Regions from separate parts of the Rhizobium sp. BT-226 genome, predicted to be linked through region 2. Evidence: riboswitches for the same ligand, from Rfam matches in the RefSeq annotation. Region 2 holds a riboswitch; each other region holds the start of a gene.
The links. Region 2 has a riboswitch for cobalamin ahead of nrdH (glutaredoxin-like protein NrdH). Riboswitches for the same ligand answer to the same signal wherever they lie in the genome.
Positions count from the first base shown of each region.

Region 1: another riboswitch for cobalamin. It lies ahead of bluB (5,6-dimethylbenzimidazole synthase); the one in region 2 lies ahead of nrdH (glutaredoxin-like protein NrdH).
Region 3: another riboswitch for cobalamin. It lies ahead of OIU37_RS30810 (CbtB domain-containing protein); the one in region 2 lies ahead of nrdH (glutaredoxin-like protein NrdH).
Region 4: another riboswitch for cobalamin. It lies ahead of cobU (bifunctional adenosylcobinamide kinase/adenosylcobinamide-phosphate guanylyltransferase); the one in region 2 lies ahead of nrdH (glutaredoxin-like protein NrdH).

Region 1 is NZ_JAOYTI010000001.1:752,735-758,056, forward strand. Features, by position in the region: gene OIU37_RS03890 (hypothetical protein) at 1-174, opposite strand, end outside; gene OIU37_RS03895 (DUF2865 domain-containing protein) at 750-1,847, shown strand; gene OIU37_RS03900 (SDR family NAD(P)-dependent oxidoreductase) at 1,964-2,710, opposite strand; gene bluB (5,6-dimethylbenzimidazole synthase) at 2,862-3,548, opposite strand; cobalamin riboswitch at 3,590-3,778, opposite strand; gene OIU37_RS03910 (MFS transporter) at 4,189-5,322, shown strand, end outside.
Region 2 is NZ_JAOYTI010000010.1:4,689-10,010, forward strand. Features, by position in the region: gene nrdF (class 1b ribonucleoside-diphosphate reductase subunit beta) at 1-6, opposite strand, end outside; gene nrdE (class 1b ribonucleoside-diphosphate reductase subunit alpha) at 179-2,383, opposite strand; gene nrdI (class Ib ribonucleoside-diphosphate reductase assembly flavoprotein NrdI) at 2,362-2,766, opposite strand; gene nrdH (glutaredoxin-like protein NrdH) at 2,781-3,002, opposite strand; cobalamin riboswitch at 3,282-3,506, opposite strand; gene OIU37_RS34270 (heavy metal translocating P-type ATPase) at 3,906-5,322, opposite strand, start outside.
Region 3 is NZ_JAOYTI010000006.1:333,628-338,949, forward strand. Features, by position in the region: gene OIU37_RS30795 (inorganic phosphate transporter) at 1-31, shown strand, start outside; gene OIU37_RS30800 (bifunctional diguanylate cyclase/phosphodiesterase) at 41-1,612, opposite strand; gene OIU37_RS30805 (histidine phosphatase family protein) at 2,064-2,618, opposite strand; cobalamin riboswitch at 2,702-2,822, shown strand; gene OIU37_RS30810 (CbtB domain-containing protein) at 2,851-3,060, shown strand; gene OIU37_RS30815 (CbtA family protein) at 3,089-3,835, shown strand; gene OIU37_RS30820 (hypothetical protein) at 3,886-4,518, shown strand; gene OIU37_RS30825 (sulfite oxidase-like oxidoreductase) at 4,503-5,165, opposite strand.
Region 4 is NZ_JAOYTI010000001.1:909,827-915,148, reverse strand. Features, by position in the region: gene OIU37_RS04675 (chloride channel protein) at 1-1,204, opposite strand, end outside; cobalamin riboswitch at 1,462-1,859, shown strand; gene cobU (bifunctional adenosylcobinamide kinase/adenosylcobinamide-phosphate guanylyltransferase) at 2,236-2,745, shown strand; gene cobW (cobalamin biosynthesis protein CobW) at 2,750-3,790, shown strand; gene cobN (cobaltochelatase subunit CobN) at 3,795-5,322, shown strand, end outside.

The DNA.
Region 1 (5,322 bases), on a different contig from region 2:
ATCAAAGACCGTGGAATGATCCTTCTGAGTGATAACGACTGTTTTCAACGCGTCGGCGGTCAGCTTACCATCTGCGCGTGGACAGGAAGGCGGTTCCGCCGCCAACGCGGTGAAAGGGAGGGAAATCGAAACAAAGCCGTTGAAAATCATTCTCGCAAGCGACACTTTTCTCATGCTCATTCCTCCTAAGCCTACGGAAAAGTTGATCGAATAGAAAATGCTTGGGGCACGCATCAAGCGCGGCATTCGCGTTGCACGAAGGTCGACATAGCAACCGATAGCTATCGAACAGCGGGCCTAAGTCCGGTGCTCGGTACTCTCAACAGGTTAAAGTCGTACCCATCGCCCCCAGCGGCATTACCAAGGGCGACAAGTACTTCTATGGCAACCATAAAAAGAGATACTAATCGCATCGCCAGCATCAGGCGATTTAAGCTTATGTATGGTTGCATTATTAATTTAATAGGTCAATCATTTATTGTATTTGCTTAATCGGTATGGCGCATACCGTCAACGCGACTGGCCCCATGATCGCTTCCAGTTTTGGCTGGGGGTGAGATGGATCAATGACTGGAATACGGCGCGAATGGCAGCTGACGTCCCTCGGCGGACGTGGCCTGCTGGATAAGATCGCGAAAATGCGCTAGGAATTTCTCCAAGCTTATTAAGAGAAACACGTTAAGAGACAACGCGCGGCGATCGAGGCCGCAATCGACCGATCGATTCTTTGCTCATTCCGGGACGACGCCGTGAAACGCCGAAACCTGTCTCTTGTCCTTCTCCTTGCCCTTGCGGCGCCTGCCGCCGCGCAAAGCAGCGCAATCTGTGAGGATCTGCGCGGCCGCCTTGCCGACCTGCCGCGATCGATCGGCAATGGCAACGGGCCGGAAGCCCGCCACTATTCCAGCGCCCTGGCAGAACAGAACCTCGAGTTGCGCAAGGTCCGCAACGAGCTGCGCAGCAATGACTGCACGTCGGGCAGCATGGTCGTGATCGGCGGCGAGAATGCCGATTATTGCGATGAGCTCTCGCAATCCGAAGCCCGCATGATCGACAATATCCGCTATCTCCAGGACCGCCGTGCCGAATTGCTCGGCCGGGGCAGCGACAACGACCAGGCCCGCCGCGAACTGATGGCTGCTCTCGACCGCAATGGCTGCAACAGCGAAAACTTCTATGCCCCGGACGAGCGCAGCGCCGCCGAGCCGCCCCCGAGTGTCGAGGAACAGGCGATGCGCGCCGATACCTTCATCCCGCTCGGCGGCGGCGAAGAGGTCGATCCACGTTACGGCCTGCCGCGGGCCGAGATGCTGTCGCCAGTCAGCACCATGTGCGTGCGCAGCTGCGACGGCGGCTTCTTCCCGATCAGTTCGAACGCCACATCGGTCGATTTCGGCCGCGACGCCCAGACCTGCGCCAAGATGTGCCCGGGCATCGAGACCGAATTGTTCTATCGGGACGTGACGAGCACCGAAGCCTCGAACATGATCTCGGTCGCAACAGGCACGCCCTATAGCGCCATGAAGAACGCCTTTGCCTACAAGAACCGCACACCCGGGGAAAAGTCCTCCTGCGCCTGCAATCTCACCGCCTATTACGAGGAGATGCGCGGCAGGCAGGCGGTGAGCGAACCGCCGCAGCAGGGCTCGATCACCACCATCCGCACCAATCCCCCGGCGAAGGATGCCGCAGCCGCAGCGCCGCAACCCTCCGTTCCCGAGCGCCCCTATGATCCGACGCAGAACCGCGTCCGTCAGGTCGGCCCGCAATTTCTGGCCGGCGATCAGGGCTCGATCGACCTCGCCAACCCGGCAACGCCGGGCCCGCAGCCGCAACAGCAGCAGTGATTGAACAGCTGGAACAGCGGCGGCGGAACCATAGCGACGTTGTGCCAGGGTGCATGAGATGCGGCGATGTCACGCGAACGTTCGGCGGGATGTGAATGCGGGTCGCTTGAGCATGGTCAGTAGGTCGTACGACCGCCGCTCAGGTCGAACGTCGATGCGGTCGTGAAGGAATTCTCTTCGGAGAGCAGCCAGACGACCATGGAAGCGATCTCACCAAGTTCGACGAAACGATCGCGCGGGATGCGGACGCGCATATATTCGATAAACTCGGGTGTCAGCCCGTCCAATATAGGTGTCCTTGCGGTGGTCGGCGTTACCGCGTTCACGGCGATCCCCGTCTTTGCGAGTTCCTTGCCAAGAGATTTGGTAAAGCCCAGCACACCAGCTTTCGCTGCGCTGTAGGCGGCGATGTTCGGATTTCCTTCCTTGCCCGCAACCGAGGAGATGTTCACGATCCGCCCGTAGTCGCGCTTTAACATGACCGGAACGACGTGCCGGCAACAATTGAAGGTTCCCGTGAGGCAGACATCGATGACGTCTTTCCACTCGCTGACATCGTATTCGATCGCGGGCTTTACCGGACCGGTAATCCCGGCGGAATTGACGAGCCCGTCGATACGGCCAAAAATCTCTTCGGTCGTCGCCGCCGCGTTTTTCACTGATACGGGATCTGCGACGTTGACGCCGAAAGCGACCGTACCGGATCCGAGAGCGGAAGCGCTGTCCTTCGCCAGGTTTTCGTTCAGGTCCCAGATGGCCACCTTGCCACCAGACTGGATGACGCGCTCTGCGATAGCATAGCCGATGCCGCGCGCACCGCCTGTGATCACGATGATCCGCTCCTTCAAGTCGATCATGTTCATTGGGCCGTTATCCTCCGATTGAGCCGCAGATAGCCGAATATCTAGTTCCGGGATTTCGCTTTCAGCGTATCGATATGAAGGTCAGGAATAAAGATATCACTCGGCCTCGCACGGCGTCGGCGATACCGGCATCGAAAGATCGCGACGCGCTTTAGGTGTTCAGTCCCCATCCATCGTAGAAGACGAGTTCATCGAGCGGCAGCCGCTGCCGCCAGCCTTTGACGGAGAGTTCAGGCTCGTCATAGAGCCGATCGACGAAACCGGCACAGAGCCAGGCGACCACTTCGATATGCTCGGGTATGCCGAGAATGCTCTTCAGATCGCCTTCGCGAAAAATGCTGACCCAGCCGATGCCGACCCCTTCCGCCCGCGCCGCAAGCCAGAGATTCTGGATGGCGCAGACGGTGGAATAGCTATCCATCTTGGGATTGTGCGTGCGCCCCAGCACGACGCTGCCGCTGCGGGTGGGATCGCAGGTCACGCATATGCCGAGCGGCGCCTCGACGATACCTTCAAGCTTGAGGGCGCGGTAGGCCTGCCGCCGCTCGCCGGCAAACATCAGCGCCGCCTCGTCGTTGGCGCTCGCGAAGGCATCCCGGACGCGCGTCCGGACAGCGGCACTTTTCACCAGAATGAAATTCCACGGCTGCATGAAGCCGACGGAGGGTGCATGATGGGCTGCCGTCAGCAGCCGCCGCACAAGGTCATCCGGCAAGGGATCGGGCAGGAACTGGCTGCGAACGTCGCGCCGCGTCATGATCGCATGATAGACGGCCTCGCGTTCGGCCAAGGAAAAACCGGACGCCGCCGAAAGGGCATCCTCATCAAAGGGTCGCATCGTCAAATCCCCAACAATGCAACCGCTCCGCCGTCCGCGCGGATCGGTCTATCTTGCCAGGCCGGTCTTCTGACTCGGCGTCATCCGTCTGCCGCAGCCTTCCCGGCAAAAAGCCAGTGGCATGATGATGCGGCAAGCGTCGGCCTTACAGCGTTGGGCACGTTCCGGCCTTGCACCGGATTCCCGATTCTCCCGCCTTACCGGCGGGCACCTGACGGCGCATCTATTTCAGGAAAGTGCTGCGGCGGCAAGCCGCGAGCCGACAGGCGGTTGAGAGGACGGCGCGGCATCCTCCACGATTCCATCCTTGCCCCGTAGGAGCCTCGAAGGACACGCCGCAGCGCCGCTTCTTTCGTCATTCATCATTTCGCGTCCGCGCCGGTGCACCCGCCTCGCCCTTCGAGGCTTCGGCCTTTGGCTGCGCACCTCAGGAGGAGGCTCTCTTGGGCATTGGTGCATGTGGCTAACATGACAGCGCTGCTGCTGTCTGGTCTTAAGGGAACAAGCCCACCCGCGTCGGTTTGAAGCGGCGTGGCAAAGCCCTTCATCGATAGTTTCTATGGCCTTGTCCCCGCCGAAGGCGTATGGACTGAGCCAGTCCATCGCAGCATCCCGGTTGCCCGTGCCCCGCCTCACACCCATGATCCTTGCGGTCGCCCTGTTCATGGAACAGATGGATTCGACCGTGATCGCCACCAGCCTGCCGGCAATCGCCGCCGATATCGGCACCTCGCCGATCGCGCTGAAGCTCGCCGTCACCAGTTATCTCGTGGCGCTGGCGATCTTCATCCCGATCAGCGGCTGGATGTCCGATCGCTTCGGTGCGCGCAACATCTTTCGCATGGCGATCTTCGTTTTCATGATCGGTTCGATCGCTTGCGCCTTTTCCAACTCGATCACGGCCTTCGTCATCTCGCGCCTGATCCAGGGCGCCGGCGGCTCGATGATGACACCGGTCAGCCGCCTGCTGCTGGTTCGGGGAACGCCACGCCACGAACTCGTCGATGCCATGGCCTGGCTCACCATTCCCGCTTTGATCGGCCCGATCATGGGTCCACCGATCGGCGGTTTCCTCACCACCTATCTCACATGGCACTGGATTTTCTGGATCAACGTCCCGATCGGCGTGCTCGGCATCATCCTCGTCACGCGTTTCCTGCCGGCCGTCGAGCCACGCAGTCCGCGACCGATGGACTTTCCGGGCTTCTTGCTGTGCGGCCTCGGCTTCTCCGGCTTCGTCTTCGGCCTGTCGGTGATCAGCCTGCCAGCCGTGCCCGTCATCTATGGTTATGCCGCGGTGACGATCGGCATCCTTGCCGGCCTCTTCTACCTCCTGCATGCCCGCCGCGTGCCCTATCCGCTTCTCGATCCGAAGATGTTCCGTTACCCGATGTTCCGGGCAGCGATCCTCGGCGCCTCGAATTTCCGCATGGGGCTTGGCGCCCTGCCGTTCCTGATGCCATTGATGCTGCAGCTCGGCTTCGGCCTGACGCCGCTGCAATCGGGCTCGGTCACCTTCGTCAGCGCGCTCGGCTCCATGGGCTCGAAATTCGCCGCCTCGCGCACCTTCAATGCCTTCGGCTTCCGCACGGTGATCTCGCTCACCACCTTGCTGGCGGCGATCTTCCTCGGCATCAACGGTCTGTTCACCGCCGAAACACCGCTGTTCCTGATCATGGCCAGCCTGCTGATCGGCGGCTTGTTTCGCTCCATGGCTTTCTCGGGCGTCAACGCCATGGCCTTTGGCGATGTCGACGACGCCGAGAGCAGCCAG
Region 2 (5,322 bases):
GTTCATTAGGTGGTCCCTCTTGAGGAATATGTCTGGGCGCCCCCTCATCCGCCTGCCGGCACCTTCTCCCCGCTGGGGAGAAGAGACTTGTGGCAGCGTCATCCCCAACCAAGTCCCCTCTCCCCAGCGGGGAGAGGGTTAGGGTGAGGGGGCTTCTGGCTCGAGGCCCGAAATCAAATCACAGCGTACAAGACACGCAACCCTGCACCTCGGTGCCGGACAGCGCCATCTGGCGAAGGCGGATGTAGTAGATCGTCTTGATGCCCTTCTTCCAGGCATGGATCTGCGCCTTGTTGATATCGCGCGTCGTCGCCGTATCGCGGAAGAACAAGGTCAGCGACAGGCCCTGGTCGACATGCTGGGTCGCCGCCGCATAGGTGTCGATGATCTTCTCCGGCCCGATCTCGTAGGCATCCTGATAATAGTCGAGATTATCGTTGGTCATGAACGGCGCCGGATAGTAGACGCGGCCGATCTTGCCTTCCTTGCGGATCTCGATCTTCGAGACGATCGGATGGATCGAGGAGGTCGAGTGGTTGATGTAGGAGATCGATCCCGTCGGCGGCACCGCCTGCAGGTTCTGGTTATAGAGGCCGGAGGCGATCACCGCCTTCTTCAGCGCGGCCCAGTCTTCCTGCGTTGGAATATGGATGCCCGCGGCCTCGAACAGAGCCTTCACCCTCTCCGTCGCCGGCTCCCAGAGCTGCTCGGTATATTTGTCGAAATAGTCGCCGGAAGCATATTTCGAATTCTCAAAGCCCTTGAAGCTCGTGCCGCGTTCGACCGCCAAGAGGTTTGAGGCGCGGATCGCGTGATAGGTCACCGTATAGAAATAGATGTTGGTGAAGTCGACGCCTTCCTCGGAGCCGTAGAAGATGCGTTCGCGGGCCAGGTAACCGTGCAGGTTCATCTGACCGAGGCCGATCGCATGGCTCTCGTCGTTGCCCTTCTCGATCGAGGGAACCGAGGAAATGTGACTCATGTCGGAAACGGCCGTCAGCGCCCTGATCGAGGTCTCGATCGTCTTGCCGAAATCGGTGGAGTCCATGGCCGCCGCAATGTTCAGCGAGCCGAGATTGCAGGAAATGTCCTTGCCGAGATGTTTGTAGGAAAGGTCGTCGTGATATTCGCTCGCCTCGCTCACCTGCAGGATCTCCGAGCAGAGATTACTCATCGAAATACGCCCGGCGATCGGGTTCGCCCGGTTCACCGTGTCCTCGAACATGATGTAGGGATAACCGCTCTCGAATTGGATTTCGGCAAGCACCTGGAAGAATTCGCGCGCCTTGATCTTCTTCTTGGAGATGCGGGCATCGTCCGCCATCTCGCGGTACTTTTCCGTCACCGAAATCTCGGTGAAGGGCACGCCATAGACGCGCTCCACGTCATAGGGCGAGAACAGGTACATGTCCTCGTTGTTCTTGGCGAGTTCGAAGGTGATATCGGGCACGACGACGCCGAGCGACAGCGTCTTGATGCGGATCTTCTCGTCGGCATTTTCGCGCTTGGTGTCGAGGAAGCGCATGATGTCGGGGTGGTGGGCGTTGAGATAGACCGCACCCGCGCCCTGCCGCGCCCCAAGCTGGTTGGCATAGGAGAAACTGTCTTCGAGCAGCTTCATCACCGGGATGATGCCCGAGGACTGGTTCTCGATATGCTTGATCGGCGCGCCTGCCTCGCGGATATTCGTCAGCGACAGCGCCACGCCGCCGCCGCGCTTCGACAATTGCAGCGCCGAATTGATCGACCGGCCGATCGATTCCATATTGTCCTCGACACGCAGCAGGAAGCAGGAAACCAGTTCGCCGCGCTGCTTCTTGCCGGCGTTGAGGAAGGTCGGCGTCGCCGGCTGGAAACGGCCGGAAATGATCTCCTCGACCATGTCGCGGGCAAGGGCCTCGTCGCCGCGCGCCAAGGCCAGCGCCACCATGCAGATGCGATCCTCGTAACGCTCGAGATAGCGCTTTCCGTCGAAGGTCTTCAGCGTATAGCTGGTGTAATATTTGAAGGCGCCGAGGAAGGTCGGGAAGCGGAATTTCTTGGCATAGGCCTGGTCGAACAGATCCCGCACGAAATTGAAGGAATACTGGTCGAGAACCTCCTGCTCGTAATAACCCTCGGTCACGAGGTAATCGAGCTTTTCCCTCAGATTGTGGAAGAACACCGTGTTCTGGTTTACATGCTGCAGGAAATATTGCTTGGCAGCCATTCGATCCTTGTCGAGCTGGATCCGCCCCTCATCGTCATAGAGGTTCAGCATCGCGTTCAGCGCGTGATAGTCGAGGGTTTCGGCCGCCTTCGACGGCCTTTCCCCGGCGGGCTGAGCAATAGTGTGATGCGGTTTTGCGCCCGCATCCCGCGTCAGGTTTGTTGCCGTGTCCAAAATCGTTCCATTCCGTGTTTGACCTTGGCGACGTCGTCTTCGGTACCCATGAGCTCGAACCGGTAAAGGTACGGCACCTGGCATTTCTGCGAGACCACGTTGCCGGCGAGCCCGTATGTCTCGCCGAAATTGCTGTTGCCCGCGGCGATCACGCCGCGGATGTGTCCTCGGTTTTCCGCATCATTGAGGAAACGGATCACCTGCTTGGGAACGGCACCCTTGCCGCCGTCGCCGCTATAGGTCGGCACGATCAGCACGAAGGGTTCGCGGATATGGAACGCGTGTGCACCACCTGGCGGAATGCGCGCCGCACGCAGTCCGAGCTTGGCAACGAACCGATGGGTGTTCTCGGATCGGCTGGAATAATAGACGATCAGGCCCATCGCTTGTCCTCAGGTCAGGAGAGCGCGCTGATCATGTCGGGGCGGAAGCCCGCCCAATGCTGCTCGCCGGCGATGACCACAGGCGCCTGCATGTAGCCGAGGCTGCGGACGCGATCGAGCGCTTCGGCATCCTGCGAAATATCGACGATGTCATAATCGACGCCCAGACGGTCGAGGGCGCGGTAGGTGGCAGTGCACTGGACACAGGCAGGCTTGCTGTAGACGGTAATAGTCATGATATTCCTCGTGACGACGCGATTGGGCGCAAGACATCGATCGGAAATCTGTCGATATCCGTCGAAAAATTCTCTGATGATTTGAACTATGCGGCTCGTTCAGCCGCTGGGCGTAATCCGCCCTCTACCTGGTGCGGGTGGCGGCCTGAACTGAGATACTGACATGACTTCACCCCGAAGTGGCTCAATGCGAAGGTTTCGGGGCGGAGGTTCGGGCCTACGAAACGCGACACGGAGATTCCCCGCAGCCATGCAACGCGACCTTCCGGACACCCCGCCCGTGGACGTTTCGTTCGAGGCAGGTCTCCTGGCTCACGGGTCAAAGCGCCTGCCCAGCCTTCCCGGAGCATCATGCTCCAGTGACCTGAAATCGGACAGTTGCTCACCGCTTACAGTTGCGGGGGCAGCTCCGGCATTGCCGCGCTATGATGGCGAAGCGCACCGAATTCCCGTCTTAGCCATCAATCCCTACGAATCGATGGAACCTCGAACACTAGATATAGTACCCCAATCCAAATTCGCGTCAACGGATGGTTTGTGCATTGCGTTACGGCAGGTTTGAAATCGCTACATTCCTGTGAAAAACATGGCTAACGAAGGCTTAGGAAAAACGAGCTGTGGAGAAGACCTGAACCCGAGAGCCGGCCTGCAGCCGGCTTTCAGGCTGCTGACTACAAAACCCGCGACGTCATCCTCGGCCTTGTGCCGAGGATCTGCGCCGGTCAATTAAGCATCTGACAATAAATGGTTTTCAGTCAAGCAATTGCAGTGGTTAGATGCTCGGCACAAGGCCGAGCATGACGGAGGAGACTTTGTCAACAAACTGAGAGCCGACCCAACGGATGACCGGCTCGGCGATTTTCGCCCGAATCGTCGGACTTCAGACCGCCATCGGGAAAACATTCATCCCTTTATCCGAAGCAGCCGCAGCGCGTTGATCGTCACCAGCACGGTGGCGCCGGTATCGGCGAGGATCGCCGGCCAGAGCCCGGTGATGCCGGCGATCGTCGTCACCAGAAACACCGCCTTCAGCCCGAGTGCGATGGTGATATTCTGCAGGATATTGCGCATCGTGCGTTTGGACAGTTCAATCATCCGCGCCACGTCGCCGACGCGTCCATGCAGCACGGCGGCATCCGCCGTCTCCAGCGCCACATCCGTGCCGCCGCCCATGGCGATGCCGATATCGGCAGCGGCCAGCGCCGGAGCATCGTTGATGCCGTCGCCGACCTTGGCGACGATGAAACCCTGGCGCTTCAATTCGCCGACCACCCGCTGCTTGTCCTCAGGCATCATCTCGCCGCGCCAGTCGATGCCGAGCATGCCGGCAACGGCTGCTGCCGTCCGCTTGTTGTCGCCCGTCAACATCATCGCCTTGACGCCTGCCGATTTGAGGGCAGCGAGTCCGGCCTCGGCATCCTCGCGCGGCTCGTCGCGCATGGCGAGCAGGCCGGCCGCAACACCGTTGACGAGCAGCACCGATATGCTCTTGCCCTCGTCGTTCAGCGCCGTGATGCGTGCATCCTGGTCCGCGCTGAGCGTCCCCCGCTCGCGAGCGGCAGGCGGCGACAGCAGATCCAGCGTCTCGCCGCCGACCTTGCCGCTGACACCCTTGCCCGGCAGCGCTTCCAGCTCGAAGGCCGGCGGCACGGGAACGCCGTCCGCCTTGGCGCGGTTAAGGATCGCCTGCGCGAGCGGATGGCTGGAACCCTGCTCCAGCACCGCCGCGCGCGACAGCACCTGCGCCTCGCTCAGACCAAAGGAAATGATGTCGGTCACCTGAGGCTTGCCTTCCGTCAGCGTGCCGGTTTTGTCGAAGGCGACCATCGTCACCTTGCCCAGCGTTTCCAGCACCGCGCCGCCCTTCATCAAGAGCCCGCGCCGCGCACCTGCCGAAAGCGAAGCGGCGATCGCCGCCGGTGTCGAAATGACAAGCGCGCAGGGGCAGCCGATCAAAAGGATGGCAAGGCCCTTATAGACCCATTCGCCCCACGGCCCATCGAACAGCAGCGGCGGAACGACCGCGACCAGCGCTGCGACCACGACGACGCCGGGCGTGTAATAGCGCGAAAACCGATCGATGAAGCGTTCGGTTGGCGCCTTCGATTCCTGTGCCTCCTCCACCAGCTTGACGACGCGGGCGATGGTATTGTCGGCGGCAGCCGCCGTGACGCGAACCCTCAGCACCGCATCACCATTGACCGTGCCGGCAAAAACGACGGCATCGACGCCCTTGCGCACCGGCGTGCTCTCGCCCGTCACCGGCGCCTCGTCGATCGCGCTCTCGCCTGAGAGGATGATGCCGTCCGCCGAGATCCGG
Region 3 (5,322 bases), on a different contig from region 2:
GCTCTTCGTGATCATGCGTCAGGTTTTTTAAGGCGTCCCGTCAGGCCGTGGAGGCCAGGCTGGCATTGCGATCGCTGATGAAGATGTCCGCCTCGGCGGCGGGCATGGCCTTGCCGAAGAGATAGCCCTGGCCGATGTCGCAGCCAAGCTGCAGCAGGAAGGCAAGCTGGCCGTGCTCCTCGATACCTTCGGCCGTCGTCTTGATGTTGAGGCTCCTGCCGAGGCCGAGCATGGCGCGGACGATCTTCTCCTGACGCTCGTCGTCGCGATAGGTGGCGATGAAGCTTTTGTCGATCTTGATCTTGTCGAAACGGTAGCGGGCGAGCTGTGCGAGGCTCGAATAGCCCGTGCCGAAATCGTCGAGGGCGATCTGGATGCCGGCGGCATGCAGCTCATCGAGAATAAGCGCGGCAATGGTGGGATCCTGGATCAGCGCGTTTTCGGTGATCTCCACTTCCAGGCGCTGCGGCGGCAGCCGGCTTGCCGAAAGGACCTTGAGAATGCGCGACGTCAATAATCTGTCTTCCATCTGCACCGGCGAGACGTTGAAGGACAACATCACATGCTCCGGCCAGGTGAGGGCGTCGCTACAGGCCTGGGTGAGAAGGTCCTCGAACAATGCGGTGATCATGCCGGTTTCCTCGGCGATATCGATGAAGACCGGCGGCGGAATATTGACGCCGTCGTCACCGATCCAACGCGCTAAGGCCTCGAAGCCGCAGAGCTGGCCGGTCTTCAGGTCGATCAGCGGCTGATAGAAGGGCTTGATCGCCTTGTTGGAGATTGCGACGCGCAGCCTGGTTTCCAGCGCGGCACGCTCCGTTACCTTGTCCTGCATCGAAGCTTCGAAGACGAAATAGTGGTTGGGCCCGCGTGATTTCGCCTCGTACATGGCGAGGTCGGCACGGTGGGCGGCATCTTCCAGCGGCTCGGCCCCCTCGGCCCAGCGGTCATAGCCGACGCTGGCGCCGACTTCGACGGCAAAGCCATCGATATGGATCGGCCGGGTGACGGCCTGGATCAGCAGCTTGGCAAAACGCTCCTCGCGCTGCGCGGTCAGGGCGAAGGCGACGATGATGAATTCGTCGCCGCCGAAGCGATAGACGCAATCGGCATTGCCGAGCGCGCAGATGCGTCTGGCAACCTCGATCAGCAGGACATCGCCGCCCTTGTGGCCGACGAGATCGTTGACCTTCTTGAAGCCGTCGAGGTCGACGGAGAAGATGGTGACGTTGCGGTCCCACTCCTCGATCTCGGCCTCATCGTCCTTGATCGGCCGTGAGAGGATCTTGCGCTCGAAGGCGTAGCGGTTCGGTAGCTTGGTCAGATGGTCGTGGGTTGCGGTCCAATCGGCCTTGGCCTGGGCGGCGGCGCGCAGGTCCATTTCCTTGCGCAGGTCGGCGATGCGCAGCACTGAATAGACGAAGCTCATGGCGCCGGCGATGCCGAGCGCCAAAACGAGCTTGTCGGCGCCGTATTCGCCGAAGCCGGTCATGAAGGAGACCAGGCTGTCGTCGAGCTGTAACAGCGTGCCGAGGAGCCAGAGGGTTACCCCAAATCCGACAATCGACACGCATTGCCGTCCGGCCCTGCTTTGGAAAAACACCGGCATTATGCCTTCTCCATCTCCACCCTTCGCCGAATTATCACGAAAGTCTGAAATGTTTGTTGAAACCAGAAGGCGAATTATCGGAGGCGGCAGCCTGTTGCTGTGCCGCAGAGAGACCCGACAGGGCTTGTGGGGAACCAGGGCGTCGTTGGCAGCGCGATTCTTGGTTGGGAGACCGGCTGATGCGGGAAAAAACGAAGGCGAGCGTGCTATTGCATCGCTCGCCCTTTCTCGTGCTTCAGGCGGTGACGATCAGCAGCGGGACGCTGACGATGAGACCGACCAGAACCGTGACTGTGGCGACACGCATCAAACGTAGGCGCCGTGTGCGCTCGCCACTCCAATCATATGTCATTCTTCCATCTCCTTGGGACAAGGAAGTAGTCCCCGCAAAGCCGGGTTCAACAGAGATGACGCGATTTGCTTGTGCAAAGCTGGATAAGATCAGCAGTCTCTAATGCTGGAAGCGCAGAGACCAGCGCTGTCCGTTGCTGGTCATGCTGATGACGGAAAGCGGCTCGACGTCGCTCAGCCAGAAGGAGGAGAGCGGCGCCTGCAGCACATGGACGATCGCTGCCCGGATGACGGCCGCATGGCTGATTGCAATGATGTGGCCGCCGAGGACGGTCTGGCCATCCATCCAGCCGGCGATGCGCTTGCGCAGATCAAGAAGGCTCTCGCCGCCATGCGGAGCCGCTTCCGGATCGCTCATCCAGCCCATGAGGTTCTCCGGCTCTTCGGTTCCGATCGCCGCGATCGACCTGCCGGCCCAGCGGCCATGGTCGCAGTCGCAAAGCGCCTGATCTATTTGGGCTTCGAGGCGGAGCGCGTCAGCAGTCTGGCGGGCGCGCAAGGCGGGGCTCGTGGCAATACGGTCGGCGCGGGGCGGGGCGATCATCCTGCCGGCTTCCTCCACTGCCTTGTCCTCCAGCGGTTCGTCGAGCGGGAACAGGGCCTTGCGGCTTGCTGCCGTCGCGCCATGGCAGATCCAGGTGAGGCGCGTGTTCACGGTCGTTCTTGTCTCCCGGAATGCAGCGACAGCGTCCTTCGCCGGCTTGTGAAGTTTCGTTGACAGTCTCTTCGGCGTGCAGATATAACCGTGCTGTTGCGGGTTTGGAAGCCGGTGTAAGTCCGGCGCGGTCGCGCCACTGTGACCAGCGTGTCGAAACTCTTCGCGCTGGAAGTCAGACCCACCTGCATAAGCACTCTTTCGACTGAACGCGTCATTCCCGGAGGAATACATGTCTGACACCACTTTCGCGCCCGTTGCTGTACCGGCGCCGATCCCAGTAGGAGAGATCCTGCCCTGGGCGATCTTCGGCGGCCTGCTGATGCTGATCGTCCTCTATTTCGTCGGTACCGAGGAAGGCGCGATGGCGCTGTTCAACGGCATGTATGTGCACGAATTCGTGCATGACGGCCGCCATCTCCTCGGCTTTCCCTGCCACTAAAGCGCGCTTCGCGATCGGAGTTCCTGACATGGTTGGAAACCTTCTGCTTCGCGGCATGCTCGCGGGCCTGATTGCCGGCATCCTCGTTTTTGCTTTCGCCCATACCTTCGGCGAGCCGCTGGTCGATGCGGCGATCGCCTTCGAGGAGGCGAGCGCCCAGGCGGCCGGCGAAGCTGCCGAACCTGAAATTGTCAGCCGCGCCACGCAGGCCGGTCTCGGCCTTTTCACCGGCGTCATGGCCTACAGCGTCGCCGTCGGCGGGCTCTTCGCGCTCGCTTTCGCCTTCGTGCACGGTCGCTTCAGCCGCCTTTCGGCGCGCGGCACCTCGGCCGCCATCGCCATTGCCGCCTTCGTGGCGGTCGTGCTTGTTCCCAGCATCAAATATCCCGCCACTCCGCCGGCGGTCGGCAATCCCGACACGATCGGCGTCAGGACCGAACTATTCTTCCTGATGATCGTCGTTTCGCTTGCCGCACTCATCGCCGCGGTGGCGCTGTCACGTCGTCTCTCCGAGCGCTTCGGTCCCTGGAACGGCGCGATCATCGCCGGCATCGCCTATCTCGTCTTCATCGGTCTCGTGCTCTCTCTGCTGCCGCCGATCAACGAGGTGCCGGAGAACTTTTCGGCGATGGTGCTCTGGGGCTTCCGCACGACCTCGCTCGGCATGCATGCGATCCTCTGGGCAACGCTCGGCCTCGTCTTCGGGGCGCTGGCGGAAAAGCGGCTTGCCGTTAAGGGCGGGCAACGCGGCCGACCGGCAACGGCATTTCACTGAACGCATCGAAGGGCACCGCTTTGCCGGCGCCCTAAACTTTTCGGGCGATTATGAAAAACGACAGAGCCAGACCATTGCTGCTGGCGGCGTTTTCTGCCGCCGCGTTTTTTTGTGTGGTCGCCGGAAGCGCTTTTGCCCATAGCCGCGGCGGCGGCGGCAGCTATGCCGGGCTGAATATCCCGCAAATCTCCCATGGCGAGATGGCTGTCATGTCTGACTATCGCGGTCGGATCATCGATCTTGCATCCCGCGCCGTCGAGACAAACGAGCCGTTCCGTCGTGTGTTGAACTATGCTGAAATCCAGTACGCCTACTGTCTGTGGGGCCGGGTGCCGGGCAGCGTGACGGACGAGGAGAGCCCGTTCAACGAATGCGCCCATGCCTATCTCGCCGCGACCAAGGCGGTCTTGCTTTCGATGCGCGAGATGCCGCGGGAGGCCGCTGCGGCGGGTGAAATCATTTCCGCGGTCGACGCCGACATGGCGCGGCGCGGGCTTGCGCTGATCAGTTGCCGGTTCAGCGGCGCAGCCTTCAACACGGCCGATATCGTCGAGCCGCGCTGGAGCGGAGTCCCGTTTCATGCCGCCAGCATGGCATCGCTGACGGGGCTCGCCTCTTTGTTCGGCCTTAGCGTGTTTGCGCTTCGCCGTTTCACGCGGCCGAAAGCTCAATCGTCGGAATAGCGTTGCTCGCGCCACGGATCGCCATAGATGTGGTAGCCGTTCTTTTCCCAGAAGCCCGCCTGGTCAGCAGGCATCAGCTCTATGCGGCGCAGCCATTTGGCGCTTTTCCAGAAATAGAGATGCGGTACGACGAGACGCATCGGGCCGCCGTGCTCCGCCGTCAGCGGCAGGCCTTCCCAGGCGGTGGCGAGGATTGCATCCTCGGCGGCGAAATCGGAGAGCGGCAGGTTCGTGGTATAGCCGTCGTAGCTCGTCAGCATGACGTAAGCTGCTTCCGGCTTCGGCATGGCGAGGTCAAGCAGATCGCGCGTCGAAACGCCCTTCCATTTGTTGTCGTAGCGCGACCAGGTGGTGACGCAGTGGATATCGCTCACCCCCGTGCTCTGTTCGATCGCCTGGAAGTCGGCCCAGGTGAGGGTGCGCGTCGTTTCGACGAGGCCGCGCACCTCGAGCCGCCAGGTCTCGGTCGAGATGACAGGCTGCTGGCCGAGGTCGAGTACAGGCCAGTTCTTGACAAGGTGCTGGCCGGGCGGCAGGCGCTCGGCTTCGGGACGGCTGATACGGCCGGTCAGGAACTTGCCCTCTGCCGCCCAGCGACGCTTGGATGTGGTGAGTTTGCTGTCGGCGGGCGTCTGGTCGTCGCTCATGGGCGGGGCCTCCTTGCGGTGTAGCAATAGGACACTGCCCCTGCCGGGTGTCAAGTTTCGGCGGCCCCTTGGAAATCCCTATCCACCCCTCTAAACTCGGTGCGTTGGGTATGCCTCGCTGGGGAGTGGAGGCAGAAAAGGGGAGGAGCCGGTTCTG
Region 4 (5,322 bases), on a different contig from region 2:
GGAACGTCATGGTCAGCGGCCCGCCGATGACGGCGACGGCAAGCGAACTCATGCCGACCACGGCATAGATGACGGGCGTCAGCGTCGCATCGGCGAAATAGGGGCCGCAATAGGCAAAGAGCTTGCCGAGCAGGGCGCCCATGAACAATGAGGCGAAGAACAGCCCGCCCCTGAAGCCGGAGCCGATCGAGATCGCCGAGGCGAAGGATTTCAAGAGGAAGAGGCCGATCAGAGTCGGGATCGCCACCTCATGGGAAAGGTTGAGATGCAGTGCGCCGTGGCCGGCCGAGAGTACCTGCGGCGAGATCATCGCCAACAGCCCGACGATGATGCCGCCGAGCGCCGGGCGGAAGGGTGGGGCGATTGAGCTCTTGCGCGCCAGCTCCTCGACAAAAGCGACGCCCTGCATGATCAGGATGCCGACACCGGCGCAGGAAGCGCCGAGCAGCAGCGCCGGGATATAATCGGCCGGCACGACCGAGCCGAAGCTGCCGATATCGATGGTGAAATCGCTGCCGGCGAGCAGCCTTGCGATCAGGGTGGAGACAAGGGCAGAGACGACGACCGGGGTCAGCGAGACGATCGTATAGGTGCCGATGATCAGCTCGAAAGCATAGAAGGCGCCGGTCAGCGGCGCATTGAAGGCGGCGGCGATGGCGCCGGCCGCGCCGCAACCGACGAGGGTGCGCAGGTCCGAGCGGCGAAGCTGCAGCTTCAGGCCGAATTTCGAGGCGAGGCCGGCAGCAAGCTGAGTATAGCCGGCCTCCAGGCCGACCGAGGCGCCGAAACCGTTGGAGATCAGGTTTTGCACGGCAACGATGATGCTGTCGGTCAGGGACAGGCGGCCGCCATGCAGCGCATTGGCTTCGATCGGGTCGACCATCGGCTTCTTGCGCCGTTTCGCCAGCACGAAAAGCAGCAGGCCGAGCAGGGCGCCGCCGATGACGGGGGCGGTGAGCAGCAGCAGCTTGTTCTCGATCTCGGACGAGCTCAACCTTTCGCTGTCGGCGATGCCGAAGACCAGCTGATGCAGCTCGTTGGAGACGTAGCTCATGCCGGTGACGGCGAGGCCCGAGATGACGCCGACGACGGCGCCCGCCAGCGACAGGCCGACCTCGCTGCGCCGGGTCAGAGCCCGCAGGCGTCCCGGATCTAAGAATACACGCAGCGCACGAAAACGGCGCCGATCCAATTTCATAAGCATGGCTAGACAACTAGGCGGGGAGAGGCCCGGTCAAGGGCAGAGATGGTCGCGCAGTCCGCTTGCGATGCAATTGCGGCGAAAAGCCGGCGGTTTGAATAAATTTCGGTGACGTAAGTCTCTGATAAATGACGATATTTTAGGTAGGGTAAGTCGTGTTTGGGTGGTCACGCCGCAGGGCCAGCCATCGGGCGGCCGCCAAGGCCGGTTGACTTCATCCCTGCGCTTGCCTAACCATCCCGATAACGGATGGTCGACTGACCATCCTGACAACGGATGGTTCCGGATCGGTGTAGCGCCCTTCCGGATGAAAAGGGAATGTGACGGGGCGGACCCAAGCCGGGCGCCTTCATCACAGCCGACCCCGCGACTGTAGAGCGGTCAGGGTCTTCCATCCGGCATCAGGCCCTTCCGGCCGGCGGCTTGCAATGATGCAAGCGGGCGGGATGGGCGATATGCCGGAAAAGCCACTGGATATGCATGGTGATCAACCGGGGTCGGACGCCTCTCAAGTCTACGAATCGTCCACCTTTTCACTGATGCAGCCGGGAAGGCGAGGATGATCCGCTGGCACGATCAGGGCGACCGGTTTCCGGTCTGCCCCGATCGAGGCCGATAACCGCGAGCCAGGAGACCTGCCATGCGTGCCGGGCGAGAAGCCCACACCTGGGCACTATGCCCGTTGCCAGCACGGAGGTTGTCTTGGCTGAACGATTGAATTCGGCGCGGCCTGGTGCGGCGCACGCCACGCCTCCAAGCAGCGCTGCAAGAGGAATGTTTTCGGCCGCTTTTGTCGAATGCTGGGTACCCCCCTCTGTCCTGCCGGACATCCCCCCCACAAGGAGGGAGATCGGCAAGCAGCACGACCGTCGTCCTACATCAATTGTTTGGAGAAAAGCTCTCGGCGATTCAATCTCCCCCCCTGTGGGGGAGATGTCCGGCAGGACAGAGGGGGGTGTCACACCCTCATTAGCCGAGAAAGGTGCATTCGGAACAGGCCACGGCTACGCACGCTCTCTGAGGGGCGTTTGAGTATGGCGGCCACCTTCATCCTCGGCGGCGCCCGCTCCGGCAAATCCCGTTTCGCCGAATCCCTCGTCACGGCAACCGGCCTCGACCGCCACTATCTCGCGACCGGCCGCGCCTGGGACGAGGAGATGCAGGCGCGCATCGTCCAGCACAAGGCCGATCGGGGTCCGTCCTGGACAACGCATGAAGAGCCGATCGATCTCGTCGGCAAGCTCACTGCCATCGACGGCGAAGGGCGCATCGTGCTGATCGATTGCCTGACGCTCTGGGTCACCAATCTGATGATCGAGGAGCGCGACATGGTGGCGGAATTTGCCGCGCTTGCCGATTTCCTGTCCGCCGCGAAGGCGCGGCTCGTTTTCGTTTCCAACGAGGTCGGTCTCGGCATCGTGCCCGACAATCGCATGGCGCGGGATTTTCGCGATCATGCCGGCCGGCTGCACCAATCGATCGCGGCGAAAGCCACTGAGGTCTATTTCATCGCGGCAGGCCTGCCGCTGAAAATGAAGGGTTAAGTTAATGAAGATTCCCGCAACCGTGATCACCGGCTTCCTCGGTGCCGGCAAGACGACGATGATCCGCAACCTGCTCACCAATGCCGGCGGCAAGAAGATTGCGCTGATTATCAACGAGTTCGGCGATCTCGGCGTCGACGGCGATGTGCTGAAGGGGTGCGGTGCCGAGAATTGCACCGAGGACGACATTATCGAGCTGACCAATGGCTGCATTTGCTGCACCGTCGCCGATGACTTCATCCCGACGATGACCAAGCTGCTCGAGCGCGAACAGCGTCCCGACCATATCGTCATCGAAACATCTGGCCTTGCTTTGCCGCAGCCGCTGGTCGCCGCCTTCAACTGGCCCGACATTCGCACCCAGGTGACCGTCGACGGCGTCATCACGGTGGTCGACAGCGCGGCTGTTGCCGCCGGCCGCTTTGCCGACGATCATGATGCCGTCGACGCGCGCCGTGCCGAAGATGAATCGCTCGATCACGAAAGCCCGATCGAGGAACTGTTCGAGGATCAGCTCACCTGCGCCGATCTCATCGTGCTCAACAAGACAGACTTGATCGACGCTGCCGGCCTTATCAGGGTGCGCGACGAGGTCGCCTCCCGCACGGTGCGCAAACCCGTGATGATCGAAGCGAGGAATGGCGAGGTGTCGGCCGGCATCCTGCTCGGCCTCGGCATCGGCACGGAGGACGATGTCGCCAATCGCAAGTCGCATCACGAGCTGGAGCATGAAGACGGTGCGCCGCATGACCATGACGAATTCGACAGCTTCGTCGTCGATCTCGGCCCGGTTGCCGATCCCGCCGGCTTTATCGAGTCGCTGAAGACGATCATCGCTGCGCATGACGTGCTGCGCCTCAAGGGCTTTGTCGATGTGTCAGGCAAGCCGATGCGCCTGCAGATCCAGGCCGTCGGCAGCCGCATCGACCACTATTTCGACCGCGCCTGGGCACCTGGTGAAAGACGCGCCACGCGCCTCGTCGTCATCGGCCTGCATGAGATGGATCAGGACGCGGTGCGGGCAGCGATCGAAGCGCTGGCATAGACCGATGCATCTGCTTCTGGCTCAGCAGGGAACGATCAGCGACGGCGAGGAGGCGATCGACCTCGGGCAGACGCCGGGCGACATCCTGTTCCTGTCGGCTGCCGATACCGAGCTTGCCGCGATCGCCGCCGCCCATCGCGAGCGCGGTGGGCCGTATTCGCTCAGGCTCGCCAGCCTGATGAGCCTCAAGCATCCGATGTCCGTCGACACCTATGTCGAGCGCACCGCGCGGCATGCCAAGCTGATTGTCCTGCGGGCGCTCGGGGGCGCCAGCTATTTCCATTATGCGTTGGAAGCGCTGCATGCGGCAGCGTCCCGCGTCGGTGCATTGATCGCGGTGCTGCCGGGCGATGCCAGGCCAGATGCGGGGCTGATTCCTTTTTCCAATGTTGATCTGGACGATCTCAACGCGCTCTGGGCCTATCTGATCGAGGGCGGCGATGCCAATGCGCGGGCGTTTCTCGATTATGCCGGGGCGATGCTGTCGGGCACGGAGAAGCCGGCACCGGCGGCGCCCTTGATGAAGGCCGGGATCTGGTGGCCGGGGCGGGGACTGATTGGGGTTGAGGAGTGGCGGCTGGTTTCTACTGCCGTGGTGTCTTCGCGTGTGGCTGTCCCTTTGTCGGTTGAGCTAGGGACACCCCCCTCTGTCCTGCCGGACATCTCCCCCACAAGGGGGGAGATCGAAGATGAGAGGTCTCGTTCCATCTCCCGGGCCAAAGGTGCGGCGTCTTCAAACGTTTCTTTTGTGAGAAGCCCAAGCGACTTGCCGATCTCCCCCCTTGTGGGGGAGATGTCCGGCAGGACAGAGGGGGGTACCTCAAGTTCGAGGGAAGAGGCGGGATTCGAACCCACTTCTTCCCCCATCGTCGCCATCAGCTTCTACCGCGCCCTGGTGCAGAGCGGCGAGACCGGACCGATCGAAGCACTGGTCGAAGCGCTGGCGACACTCGGTCTCCGGCCGCTGCCGGTCTTTGCCTATAGCCTGAAGGATCCGGTTTCCACAGGCATTCTCGAAAGCGTGTTTTCGGCGCTGAAACCCGATGTCGTCATCAACACGACCGGCTTTGCCGTCTCGGCACCGGGTGCAGACCGGCAGCCGACGGTGTTGGAGGCGAATGAGGCGATCGTGCTGCAGGCGATCCTCTCGGCCTCGTCGAGGGAGGCGTGGGTCGCTTCCTCGCAAGGTCTGTCGGCGCGCGATCTCGGCATGAACGTGGCGCTGCCTGAAGTCGACGGGCGGGTGCTGGCACGGGCTGTTTCCTTCAAGACGGCGGCGCGCTACGATGCTGCCGTCGAGACGAATATTGTCGCCAGCGAACCGGATGCTGGCCGGGTACGTTATACGGCGGAGCTTGCCGCCAATTGGGCGCGGCTGCGGAAGACTTCCGCCGGCGACCGGCGTATCGCGCTGGTCATGGCCAACTATCCGAATCGCGACGGCCGGCTCGGCAACGGCGTCGGCCTCGATACGCCGGCCGGCACCATCGAGGTGTTGGAGGCAATGCGGGCGGCGGGTTATCCGGTCGCGG